DNA from 3 places in the Bacteroides hominis genome. Region 2 is predicted to be linked to each of the others. Evidence: riboswitches for the same ligand, from Rfam matches in the RefSeq annotation. Region 2 holds a riboswitch; each other region holds the start of a gene.

Region 1 (4,629 bases), 430 kb from region 2:
AGTCACCGGGACGGACGGTATTGACTACAACCGTATCACCACCTTCCGTACGGACCTCAGTGGAAACAGTTTCAATGGATGACATATTCTGAGCTATTTCCGTACATAGGTTAGAACAATAAATAATCCCCCGATGCGAATTAGGATTAGCCCTGTTCACTGTATCCCGGTTGAATGTGAAAGGCGTCCCTGTCTCTACGGCAGAGCGTAGTATCAACCGGACAATATCTTTGATGTTCAGAACCCGCTTAGAGAGAAGGGGATCGTTTATACAATCCAAGTATTTTTGCTCCCACTCTTCTCCATAATAATCCTCCAGGCAATACCCTTTGACATTCATAATTTCGTTGGGACAGAACAAGTACCATTGCTGATTCAGGTCTTCCTTTGCCATACGCCAGAACAAATCAGGATAGCATACGGCAGGAAAGATATCATGTGCCTTCATCCGGTCGTCTCCATTATTGGTGCGGAGTTGCAGGAATTCGGGCAAATCTTTGTGCCAGACATCCAGATATACTGCTACAGCTCCCTGACGCATACCCAGTTGGTCGACAGCTACGGCAGTGTCATTTACCAGTTTCATCCAGCGTATCACTCCGCCTGCCACTCCCTTAAACCCTCGTATATTTCCTCCTGCCGCACGCACCTTACCAAAATACATTCCCATTCCTCCGCCAAACTTACTGACCATGGCAAAATTATCGATACTGCGATAAATCCCCTCCAGGCTATCGGGCACTGTATCAATAAAACAACTGGATAACTGGTGATAAGGCTTGCGGGCATTGGACAGTGTAGGGGTTGCCATGGTTACTTCTAACCGACTCAGCATATCATAGAACTTCTTTACCCACTGCAATCTATCACACTTTTCGGACATACCCAAATGAAGCGCAATCCCCAAATACATTTCTTGTACCGATTCCATTGGTTCATGTGAGTGCGTACGGATAAGATAACGTTTCGCGAGAAGATCCAATCCCGAATAATTGAAAAGTTTATCACGTTCGGGACACATAAACCCGGCAGCCACTTCTATTTCTCGTGGAGAATAAGCGCTCAGGATATAGTCACCATACAAACCTTCATCCGTCAAATAGCGCAGCTTGTCATAAAAAGAATAAATACCGGCAATTTCTGCCTGTACCTTTAACTTCTGCGTCAACTGAAAATTAAACAAACGGGCAGCAATAAATTCCCAGTCAGGCGCCTCTTGCGTAGTAAGCTCTACGGCAGCCTTAATAAGAGTCGTCAACCTCTCTTCAGCTGTCATATCGGTTTTGCAGAGGTTTACAAACTTCTCTGCCAGTATCACCAAACTATATTCATTGGCAACAAAATCCTTTTGAATATCTTTCAATGTGTCAGCCAACGCTTCAGAACCTATACTGCTGACAATATGGTTAAAAGCTTTTCTCCGTTCCGTACGTTGCCAACGATAAAGTATATAGTTTTTAGCTTCGGCATAAAAGCCATGTTCCATCAAACCACGTTCTACCTCATCTTGAATCTGTTCCACGCTACGGTGTACTTCATCACACAAAAAGAGTTCTACTTCATCTACAATTGTGTAAACGGTTTCGTCCGGTACTTCTCTTCCGGTACTGGCAAAACTCTTCCGTATCGCAACGGCTATCTTTTCTCTATTATATGGTTCCGTTGCCCCATTCCTCTTGATTATTTGCATGAAATGTTCTTGAAATGAATTATTTTATCGTTTCGCACCGTTTCCCTACCCCCCGAGTAGAAACAGCCTTTGATGAATGGCAGGTCTTCTGACTGACTCCTCCTTTCCGATGCCTTCCCACACTTCTCCTCATCTACTTGGGCAATGCAGTGGCAATAAGTTTAGTATCGGTAAGTCTACCGGAGTTTCACAGCAGCGGGACTGTCCGGGATTTACACCCGATTCCCTTTTAATCACTTATGCAGAAAAGCATAAGTGAACCAATTCGCCACAAAATAACGAAAGACTTCAGTAATATACAAATAATTCCGTAGTTAAAAAAAGTTGCCATAAGATGTATTATGCACAGATTATCCATTCTAACTGAGAAGGCAATTAAAGTTCATCTCAGTAGCCGAGATGTATATCTCAGCAGCCAAGATGCACATCTTAGCACGCAAGATATACATCTTAGTGCGCAAGATGGAAAGAATTACGTATACCGTTAATTTGTTTTAGGCTGATTGTCCCTTTTCTTTGTTACTGACTGACATTTTTTCCACTAACTCTGTTATAAGTTGCCTCCTTATTTAATCTTAAGGGTACAAAAAGCTGTCGGATTACTCTTTTTATTATGAACATTACTTTGTCATACCAACCATAGCAGCCACCATTGCGGCAATAGAGGCGATGGAAGTATTCATCCCTGTAACGTCCGCCGCCACAGTTTTTTTCCTGCCCTTTTTGCTTGGCACTATTATTTCACATCCGGGTTCAATTGCATTGCCCATTCTCCTTTTCAGACGAGAAACCATACCATTCATATATATTACATAAACACGCCGCTTCAGTGCCCGGTTTCCAAATCCACCTGCCTGCTCAATGTAATAACTAAGACTGCTCCCCTTCTGATAAAGTATCGTATTAGGATACATCACAGCTCCATTGATTGTTACCGTGCTGACATATTTAGGAACGAAAAGTACATCTCCTTCGCGCAAAACCATATCTTCGTCAGAGCCTGGATTTACCAATGCTTTCTCAAGTTCTATGCCTACCGGATAAGTGGAAGAGGCTTCCAGAGTAACCGGAGATACAGAAGCCTTTTCACTTCCTCTGACCGACAAACGTAGCACATCCTTTTTCTGACGCATTTCATCCGCCGTCATTCTGCGTATCAGACGCGCTCCTTTTACATAAGCTTCTTTCGATAGTCCGCCGGCTCTTGCTATCAGACTACTCAGCCTCTCATTACTTTGGATTAATGTATAATTACCGGTGAAGGCCACTTCGCCTTTAACTGTTACATTGGCCTGTTTACGATATCCCGGACTTCGGCGAATGAAAACGATATCATAGGGTTCCAGTTCAAATCCTTTATCCTCCCCCATCACCAGCCCGTTTTTAAGTTCAACCGTAAAGCTTTTTCCGATAACAGTGGAAGATGATATACTTTTAGGATCTCTAATCCGCCGCGAGACATCGATCCGGACCATAGAAGCAGATTCCAGCAATCCTCCCGCTTTTACAATCAAATCCTGTATGGACGTATTTTTAACATAAGGGAAATCTCCCGGATTCCTTATATCACCATAGATAGATAAAGTACCTTCTTTCTCAATGTCTTTCACACTCGAGATATAAAGAACATCATTTTTCTGTAAACGTAGGTCGGAGACTGCGCCAGCCATCATTCTTTTCAAATCGACCGGGATCATTTCATGTGTTAGGTCTTCATGCTCACGTCTCAACAAAGCCCTGTTGAGAAAAGCATCTCCCCGAAGTCCTTCTGCTCTGCTGATCAACTGCCTGACAGTTCCCGTGATACTATCGTCCAATTGATATACGCCGGCACGGTACACAGCACCACGAACTTCAACTTTGTTTGAGAAACGTTGCAATACCGCCTCAACAGACAATTCATCACCGTCGGTCAAAACAAAAGATTGGTAATCATCCTGCCCTACATTGTATATCTGTTTCTCTTTCCCATTCAGACGAAACAGACGTATCGCGTCCCGGTAAGCATCTCCCGTGAAACCTCCCGCATAGCTGAGCAGAGTTGTTATGGTTTCTCCTTTTTTCATTTCATACGCCATCGGACGTTTGACTTTTCCGGAAATACTAACCAAATTCTCATAAGGAGGAATCAAAATGACATCGCCTTCCGATAAACGGATGTCGTCCGTCAACTTTCCTTTCATAATGTAATCATATACATCAATGCAAGCGACCTCTTTTCCACCTCTCACAACACGAATATCACGTAAACTTCCAATACCACTGACCCCACCGGCACGATACAAGGCATGGAATACCGATGCAAATGCCGACAAGCGGTAAGTACCCGGTACCTGTACTTCACCCATGACATTGATCATGATGGTACGGATTCCCCCTAATGATAACTTGATATGAACCGATTTTCCGGAAATAGCGGCATAAATCTTACTGAATTCACGTCTTAAGCTCCGTTCGGCATCCTGTATACTCATTCCATCCAGAAAGATGGGACCTATACCTGCCACGTGAATAGTACCTTCAGGAGAAATAATTTCTCTGACTGTATTTTCGGAAGTGCCCCACACATCGATAATCAATTCGTCTCCGGACCCTAACACATAATTTTCAGGGGTAGGGATATCCAGATTAGGTTCAAAAGATAAATTCCGGTCAGTAAATATATTGCGTCCAAAAACTGTAACCTGCTTACCACGGATTATAAAATCCTCTTTTCTATGTTGCCTTGCCCTGCTCCCGCCCGCCAATAGAATGAACAGGGCAAATAACAATGCTCCCTTATCATTCACCCTGCCGGATATCTTATCAATCAGACAGCTTACTTTTTTTGTGACGCAAGAAAGCGACTGACAAGAAAAACCCACAGCAACGGTTTGCAACAATATTTCTATACTCATAAAACACAGTTATTAATTAATCATGTAGATTCTAACACAAAT
Region 2 (4,629 bases):
AGTGCTGAACACGGTGTCGCAACGGGCAGATTATATGGTAAAGCACTATTGGGATCGCTTTGACTTTACAGACACCACCTACGTCAGTCAGATCGACGTTGCCGAACAGGCTTGGGTGGATTATTGCGATTTGTTGGAACATGTGCCCTTGTCCGACGCGCAAACTGCCATAAAAGAGACGATCGGCCGGGCCGGGAAAAACAAAAAGATGCTGGACTTCTTTGCGGAACTGGCCGATAAATATCTCTACGACCCTAACTCGCCTATGCGTAACGAGGAGCTTTACATCCCCGTGCTGGAAGCTCTGACAGCCTCCCCCATGCTGAATGAAACGGAAAAGATACGTCCGCAGGCGCGGCTGGAACTGGCACAAAAGAACCGGTTGGGCACAAAAGCCCTCAACTTCACCTATACACTGGATTCGGGTGCAAAGGGTACGCTTTATCAGTTCCCGGCGGAATACACGTTACTGTTTATCAACAATCCCGGCTGCCACGCCTGCTCTGAGATGATAGAAGGGCTAAAGAGTTCTCCGGTCATCAACGGGTTCATAGCCGACAAGAAGCTGAAGGTGCTGTCTCTCTATCCGGATGAAGAACTGGATGAATGGAAAAAGCACCGGAGCGATTTCGCGAAAGAATGGACCAACGGATACGATAAGGAGCTGGTCATCAAAAACAAAAACCTGTATGACCTGAGGGCTATTCCCACCCTCTACTTACTGGATAAGAACAAAACCGTATTGTTGAAAGACGCCACCCTGCAAAAGGTAGAGCAATATCTGGCAGAGCGCGGTTAAGAAAAACATACCGGAACGGAGCATTTGCCCCAAAGATGTGAAGAAGGTCGGATTATCATTTTGACAGAATGATAATCCGACCTCTCTATTTTCCATTCTTTCGGCCCGACGCACGATACGCCTCTCAAAAACGTCTCCAATTCGATTTACCGATTATCTCTTTGCCCGTAATTTCCTACTTTTGCTTACCGAAAGAAAGAGACCGGAAAGTGTTCCGTCCATAAAGCAGGTTTTAACCTTGAAACCATCTCTTTCCGACACTTCCGGAACGATCATATCGGGTGAGCAACCGGAGCAAAATCCGGAGCTATAAGCCCCGGTTTTCATAACAATATATGTAATGGAGCATAACATATAGAGATATTTGAAAAAGAAGTAAGCATTTTCGGAAAATGCTTACTTCTTTCGGGGGAAATGTAACCGTCTTTTGGAGTGAATGCTTACTGCTTTTCCGCAAAACCCCGGCTCTAATCCACCCAAAGCCCGGCTTTCGGAACAGAAAAGGCCGGCTTTCCCCTTGTTTTCCCTCCGGTTCATCCGTTTTAAAGAAAGAGTGTGTCAGTCAAAAGGCTGATTAACCATCATTCTGCCATCATAACCCTCCGGAATCAAGATAAATGGCATCGCCTATCTAAGTCATTCCAATGTGCCGCCTGACACTATCCGGACGACCTGTCCGATGTTGCTCCGTCCGTTCCGCAATGCATAACGAATAATCACAAATTATTATGCTATTTCTAATATTCTTTTTATCTTTGCAGTGCATTGGTTTGTATTCTCCGTGTACCGGGGATGCAATTAAAAGGGAATCAGGTGCAAATCCTGAACAGTCCCGCTGCTGTAAGTTTCACATCAGATTGTTGTAAGCAACCACCACTTGCCACTGGGAAACGTTTTCCTGGGAAGGCGCTTATCAACAGAAACGAGTCAGAAGACCTGCCTGTGCATCTATTTCATTGCTTTCGAGGAAAAAGCGTTGAGTCTAATGAGCCGGAATTATTCCATCCGTCATTTCATTCATCACTCTGATTCAGAGAAAGTAAGTTATGATAATAAACTCTGCCAAGTTTATTTAGTATGTCCGGCCGAAGTGACTTCGTCCGGACATTTTAACAGTAAAAAAACGAAGATGAATATATTTAGATTGCCTAAGCTACTACACGTCTGTGTTGCTTTCTGTTGCTGCCAGGGGCTTACCGTTTCACTTTTCGCCCAACAGCAGAAAGTAGATACCGCCCGTATTTATTCAATCCCCGAAGTAACCGTTGCCGAAGCTTACCACACCCGCGAAGTAAGAGCGATGGCTCCCACCCAAGTGTTCTCTAAAGAAGAACTCAAAAGCCTCAACGTATTGCAAGTATCGGATGCCGTGAAGCACTTTGCCGGAGTTACGGTGAAAGACTACGGCGGCATTGGCGGACTGAAAACCGTTTCATTGCGAAGCCTCGGAGCCGAGCATACCGCCGTGGGATATGACGGAATAACAATCAGTGACTGCCAGACGGGGCAGATCGACATCGGACGCTTCTCACTGGACAATGTAGACCGCCTCTCGCTCAGCAACGGACAGAGTGATAATATCTTTCAGCCCGCAAGGTTTTTCGCTTCCGCCGGGATACTGAACATACAGACGCTGACACCGCAATTCAAAGACAACCGGCGTACCAACCTGAGCGCCTCGTTCAAAACGGGTTCGTGGGGACTGGTCAATCCGTCTCTCCTGATCGAACAGAAACTGAGTCGGAAATGGGTGCTCTCCGCCAACGGCGAGTGGATGTCGGCTGATGGGCACTACCCTTTCACATTGCATTATGGCGAAAACAATGACCTGAGCTCGCGCGAGAAACGGAAAAACACGGAAGTGAAAAACCTCCGTGCCGAAGCGGGATTGTTCGGCAACTTTTCGGATACGGAACAATGGCGGCTGAAAGCCTACTATTATCAGTCGTCCCGCGGACTGCCCAATGCCACCACTTATTATTACGACTACTCTTCACAGCACCTCTGGGACAAGAATGTCTTCGTGCAAAGCCAATATAAGAAGGAGTTCAACCGCCAATGGGTTTTCCAGACTTCAGCTAAGTGGAACTGGAGCTATCAACGTTACCTCGATCCTGATTATAAAGGTTCGGAAGGCAAAACGGAAAACAGTTATTATCAACAAGAGTATTACCTCTCGGCTTCGGCGCTCTACCGGGTGCTCAGCAACCTCTCATTTTCGCTTTCGACAGACGCAAGCATCAACCGGCTGAACGCGAACCTGAAAGATTTTGCGTATCCTACCCGCTATTCGTGGTTGACGGCCTTTGCCGGAAAATACGTCAACGACTGGTTGACCGCTTCGGCCTCGGTACTGGCAACGGTCATCAACGAGGAGGTGCGCCAAGGCAGCGCCGCAGCCAACCGACGGAAACTCTCTCCGTACGTCAGCGCGTCGTTCAAGCCCTTTGCCGGCGAAGAGTTCCGCATCCGCCTGTTCTATAAAGACATCTTCCGGTTGCCCAGCTTCAACGACCTGTACTACGGACAGGTGGGCAACACGAACCTGAAACCGGAAAGCACGACACAATACAACTTAGGACTGACATACAGCCGGTCGATCTGTGAACTGATTCCCTATGTATCCGTCACGGCAGATGCTTATTATAATAAGGTGAAAGACAAAATCATAGCCATACCCACCAAGAACCTCTTTATATGGAGTATGGTGAACCTCGGCAAAGTGGACATCAAAGGAATCGACGTTGCCGGAAACATCAGTCTGCAACCCTGGGAGAAACTACGGGTGAACCTTTCGGGGAACTACACTTACCAGCGCGCATTGGATATGACCGAACCGGGAGGAAAAACCTACAAGCAACAAATCGCCTATACTCCCCGTGTATCCGGATCGGGACAAGCCGGTATCGAGACTCCGTGGGTGAACCTCTCCTACTCGTTCCTCTTTTCGGGCAAGCGCTATATGCTGGGGCAGAACCTCCGCGAAAACCGGCTGGACAGCTACAGCGACCATAGTGTATCCGTCAGCCGCGATCTGCGCATCCGTAACGTAAACACATCCCTGACAGTGGAAGTGCTGAACCTACTGGACAAGAATTACGAGATAGTAAAAAACTTCCCCATGCCGGGACGCTCAGTGAGAGTGACGATGAAAGTAAGATACTAAAGATACTTCAGACATTGAATCAGTAATTATCAAAAGAAACAGCAATATGAAAATGAACCCATTTAATAACAGCAGAAGCAATTCTTCTCCTCGCTTCCGGAGAGGAGCTGGAGGCGGGAGCTTCCTTTTCCTCCTCTTCCTGCTTCTCTTCGCCTCGTGTGACGACCTGGAAGACACGGATACTCCTTCGGGCGGTGGCGACGGTATGCCTGTCGAAACCGGAACAACCGAACTCTACATTCTCAGCGAAGGGCTCTTCAACCTGAACAACAGTTCGCTCGCTTTGTATTCCTTCAAGAACAATCAGCTGAATACCGACTACTTCCGCAGCATCAACCGACGCGGCCTGGGAGATACCGCCAACGATATGGCCATCTATGGCAGCAAACTCTATATCGTAGTCAATGTATCGAGCCAGATAGAAGTAGTCGACTTGCAAAGCGGAAAGTCTGTCAAACAGATACCGATGTTATCGGAGAACGGCAGTTCCCGGCAACCCCGTAACATCGCCTTCGAGGGAGGAAAAGCATACGTATGCTCCTTTGACGGAACCGTTGCGCGGATAGATACCGCTTCCCTCTCTATCGATGCACTGACCCGGGCAGGCAGGAATCCCGACGGCATTTGTGTGCAGAACGGGAAGTTGTATGTCTCCAACTCCGGA
Region 3 (4,629 bases), 2.1 Mb from region 2:
CCTAAAAACAAACAGATGCATATATCTCTATTTTAACATCAAAAAGAAACTATTTTCCCTTTTTGAACAACACACTTTATATTAAAAACCGGTGCAGCAGAAGAATACAACGCATAGATATGACATTTACATACAGAAAGTTGCATCATATTGAGTAAATATGCTATTTCATATAACAAAAGACCTTACTCTTTTCCAAAAAGAAGTAAGTGTTTTCCCGAAAAGAAGTTAGTCTTTTGTTCGGAAGAAGCTAATCTTTTGTCCGAAAGAAGTTAATAACGCAAAAGAAGGCGTAAAATACAAGTTTCCTGAAATTATCGGAGGCTTCAGAAGGGATATGTGTCAACTATCATTTTAAAGGTTCAATCCGACCTACAACGACAGAAGATGTCTAAAAACAAGGATCACCAACCATATGCTTGATAAAAAGGTAAAATCACATCATTTTGATTCTGTCTGATGGGAAAATAAGAGCCTTTTCGGAAGCAGTCGCAAACGAGGCCGGAAAGAAACGAATACAGACCGTATTGAAAATACAGAATGATACTTCATTGTGTATCTGTCAAAATGCAAATTTTCGCCTCAGCCGTTTTCCTTTCCTCTGCTCTTTACCACTCTTACTTCTTCCGCACCAAAAACTGCCTGATCTTCTCCCTGTCTCCTACCACCCAAACCAAATCTCCCAATTGGAAAACTATAGCCTGATTCACCGGAACCAATTCACCCTCTCGTTCAAGGGCTACGACGAGACTATCATATCTTTTTCCTAACCGGGACTGGGCAATGCTTTTGTTCAGAAACGGAAAATCTTCATCTACCGTAAATGAATGAAGCGTCACATCTTGTTTTATGTTCTTTTCATCCGGCAAATCCTGTCTGTTCTCAAGTTCCGTCCGGAACTCTTGCAGCTGTCCGCCTGTTCCGACCACTACTAACTTATCCTGCGGATAAATTCGTTCGGAACTTTGTGGAATGTATATTCTCCGCTCCCCTCTGACAATACTTACTATATTGACACCAAACTCCCGCCTGAAAGGGAGTTCATCCAATGACTGACCGATATAAGACGAATAAGGAGACACCCAAACGGAAGTCAGCTCAACATCTTTGTCATTAAACTCACTGTTAAAACGACTTTTCAGAGGATAACGTTTGCGGGCAGCTTCTTCCCTTCCGTTCAGATTGGTCAGGAAGTGTGTTTCCAGATGCGAATATTGCGTGAGATTCTCCCTGAAAATAAGAATCAATGCCAATACGGCAACGGCTATCACAATGCCTATCCCATAATTGAGGCTGAAGTAACTGATAACGACCCCTGCAATGAAAAAGACGGCAACCGACACACGGAACAAAATCAGCGCGACCAACCGTCCGTGATTGTAATTATCATCATTCCACAACTTAAAAAACACATCCGGGGAATTATACTTATCTGAAACAAGTGCCCACAGGAAAGGTGTCATCAACAGAAGTGTGACCAGACACATCCCTATGTTTACCCATCGCCCGGGAGCATCGAACATCTCGTTTATCGTGGGATAAACGGTTTGCACAGACAATAACCAAATCGCCGTGAGAAGGACACTATAGATAATCACTCTTCCGACAATCGTCTTCAACAACCGCTTCCAATCGCTGTCATGATTGACCGTCTTCTTACCGGAAGCATAGCGATCCAGACTTTTCCTGGTTTTAGGCGGAAGTATTTTATAAAGCCATTCGGCAAACGGATTTGCCAACCGGATGAAATAAGGAGTTGTGAATGTAGTAATCACCGATACCGCAACAATAATCGGAGGGATAAAACTATCCAGTACTTTGAGTGAAGCCCCCAGCCCTGCGATAATGAAAGCGAACTCTCCTATCTGAGCAAGGCTGAATCCTGACTTGACGGAAACCTTCAACGGTTCACCGGATAATAAAACTCCCAATGAAGAAAATATGGATTTACCCACAAGAGTTACCAAAGTAATGATGACCACCGGCCAGGCATACTGCACCAAGACAGCCGGATTGACCAACATACCGACAGAGACAAAGAAAATAGCTCCGAAAAGATCTTTCACCGGCTGGATGATATGTTCTATGTGTTCGGCCTCAACCGTCTCGGCAAGGATAGATCCCATAATGAAAGCACCCAGTGCAGCCGAGAATCCTGTACGGGTAGCCAACACAACCATTCCCAGACAAAGTCCCAGCGAAACGATCAGTAAGGTTTCGTTATTCATCAGCCGTTTTGCTTTTTTCAAAAAGAACGGAAGGATAAATATCCCAATCAGGAACCATAGGATCAGAAAGAAAACAACCTTCAACACACTCATCAACAGCTCTTCACCTACAAACTCCTTACTCACTGCCATTGTAGAAAGGATGACCATCATCAGGATAGCGATCAGATCTTCAACTACCAATGTCCCGAATACAACACCCGTGAAGCGTTGGTTACGTAAGCCGAGATCATCAAACGCTTTGATAATAATCGTTGTTGACGACATGGACAACATACCCCCCAGAAAAATAGAATTCATTGTGCTCCAACCTAACAGATGTCCTACCATATAACCGATCAGCAACATGCTGATAACTTCGGTGGTTGCCGTGATAAAGGCAGCTGACCCAACATTTATTAATTTCTTAAAACTAAACTCCAACCCAAGGGCGAAAAGTAAAAAAACAACTCCTATCTCAGCCCAGATATTGATGTTCTCAATATCACCTACAGTCGGGAAAATCTGCACGTAAGGTCCCGCCAATAATCCGGCGACGATATATCCCAGTACCAAGGGTTGTTTCAACCATTTGAACAAAAGGGTAATGATACTTGCGGACATCAGTATTAGGGCAAGGTCGGCAATTAAGGTAGGTAAGTGTGACATGGCATGTATATTTCGTTAGTAATTCATTCCGTTTATGCTCTTTTATTTGTAAAAAAGAACAATCGACAGTCTATTTGTGTTTCGTCTATATGACATTTATTTTGAAACAAAGCGCCGTTGGTCATTGCACAAAATTGAACTTTTCGTGCAAAAAGTATCCACTCTATCCAATATTTCTCTATATTTATCCCCGAATTGGTTCGGAATCCGTGGTCAACGGACGAAGATTAAAAGGGAATCGGGTGTAAATCCCGGACAGTCCCGCTGCTGTGAAGCTCTATATAACATCTTATCAATAAACCAATTACAAACCACTGACGGAAAAAGAAACGTCGGGAAGGTCCGATAAGATGTAGAGTCAGTCAGAAGACCTGCCATTCAATGAATAAGAGCTTTTTTACCTCGTGGGTTAGGAAAGAAAGCATCGTTGTTAAGCCCCAAATCGTAGAAATACTGTGTTTTCATCGGGTGGACTCATGTCCGCAGGGTGGAAAGCATGAATATGTGTATTCCATTTAATTGAGAAATGAATATGATTAAAAGAATCTTAGTCGCCAACCGCGGCGAAATAGCCGTGAGGGTGATGCGCTCCTGCCGGGAGATGGAAATAACGAGCATTGCCGTTTTCTCGGAAGCGGACCGAACAGCGAAGCATGTGCTCTATGCCGACGAAGCTTACTGCATCGGCCCGGCAGCATCGAAAGAGAGTTATCTGAATATAGAAAAGATTATCGAAGTGGCAAAGTCGTGCCGCGCAGACGCCATCCACCCGGGATACGGGTTCTTGTCCGAAAATGCAACCTTTGCCCGTCGTTGTCGTGAAGAGGGGATCATCTTCATCGGTCCGGACCCGGAAACCATGGAGGCGATGGGAGATAAGATTTCGGCACGTATCAAGATGATAGAAGCCGGTGTACCGGTGGTTCCGGGTACTCAAGAAAACCTGAAGAGCCTTGAAGAAGCGGTAGAACTCTGCAATCAAATCGGCTATCCGGTAATGCTGAAAGCCTCGATGGGAGGTGGTGGAAAGGGTATGCGGCTGATTCATCGTGCAGATGAAGTGGAAGAGGCCTACACAACCGCCAAGAGCGAATCACTTTCGTCATTCGGCGACGACACGGTTTACCTGGAGAAATTTGTAGAAGAACCGCATCACATTGAGTTCCAGATTCTGGGCGACAAGCATGGCAACGTGATTCATCTGTGCGAACGTGAATGTTCGGTGCAACGCCGCAACCAGAAGATTGTGGAAGAGAGCCCTTCGGTGTTCGTCACTCCTGAACTACGCCGGGATATGGGAGAAAAAGCAGTGGCCGCCGCCAAAGCCGTGAACTATGTCGGAGCGGGAACCATCGAATTTCTGGTGGACAAGCACCGCAACTATTACTTCCTGGAAATGAACACGCGCCTGCAAGTGGAACATCCGATTACCGAAGAGGTAGTCGGCGTAGATTTAGTGAAAGAGCAGATTAAAGTGGCCGAAGGACAGGTGTTGCAACTGAAACAGGAAGATATCCAGCAACGCGGACATGCCATCGAATGCCGCATCTGCGCAGAAGATACAGAAATGAACTTCATGCCCAGCCCGGGTGTCATCAAGCAGATTACGGAGCCAAACGGCATCGGGGTGCGCATCGACAGCTATGTATACGAAGGTTACGAGATTCCGATTTATTATGACCCGATGATCGGCAAGCTGATTGTATGGGCAACCACACGCGAATACGCCATCGAACGAATGCGCCGTGTACTC

Evidence for each region. Region 2 has a riboswitch for cobalamin ahead of R3O62_RS11910 (TonB-dependent receptor plug domain-containing protein). Riboswitches for the same ligand answer to the same signal wherever they lie in the genome.
Region 1: it holds a riboswitch for cobalamin, as region 2 does, so the genes downstream of both, R3O62_RS13610 (ribonucleoside-diphosphate reductase subunit alpha) here and R3O62_RS11910 (TonB-dependent receptor plug domain-containing protein) in region 2, are expected to answer to the same signal.
Region 3: it holds a riboswitch for cobalamin, as region 2 does, so the genes downstream of both, accC (acetyl-CoA carboxylase biotin carboxylase subunit) here and R3O62_RS11910 (TonB-dependent receptor plug domain-containing protein) in region 2, are expected to answer to the same signal.

Annotation. Positions count from the first base shown of each region.
Region 1 covers NZ_CP178829.1:3,264,055-3,268,683, reverse strand. Annotated here, with positions in the region: gene R3O62_RS13610 (ribonucleoside-diphosphate reductase subunit alpha) at 1-1,690, opposite strand, end outside; cobalamin riboswitch at 1,751-1,970, opposite strand; gene R3O62_RS13605 (SLBB domain-containing protein) at 2,311-4,587, opposite strand.
Region 2 covers NZ_CP178829.1:2,835,072-2,839,700, reverse strand. Annotated here, with positions in the region: gene R3O62_RS11915 (DUF5106 domain-containing protein) at 1-799, shown strand, start outside; cobalamin riboswitch at 1,549-1,758, shown strand; gene R3O62_RS11910 (TonB-dependent receptor plug domain-containing protein) at 1,929-3,965, shown strand; gene R3O62_RS11905 (DUF5074 domain-containing protein) at 4,012-4,629, shown strand, end outside.
Region 3 covers NZ_CP178829.1:4,959,728-4,964,356, forward strand. Annotated here, with positions in the region: gene R3O62_RS20880 (cation:proton antiporter) at 618-2,876, opposite strand; cobalamin riboswitch at 3,056-3,270, shown strand; gene accC (acetyl-CoA carboxylase biotin carboxylase subunit) at 3,409-4,629, shown strand, end outside.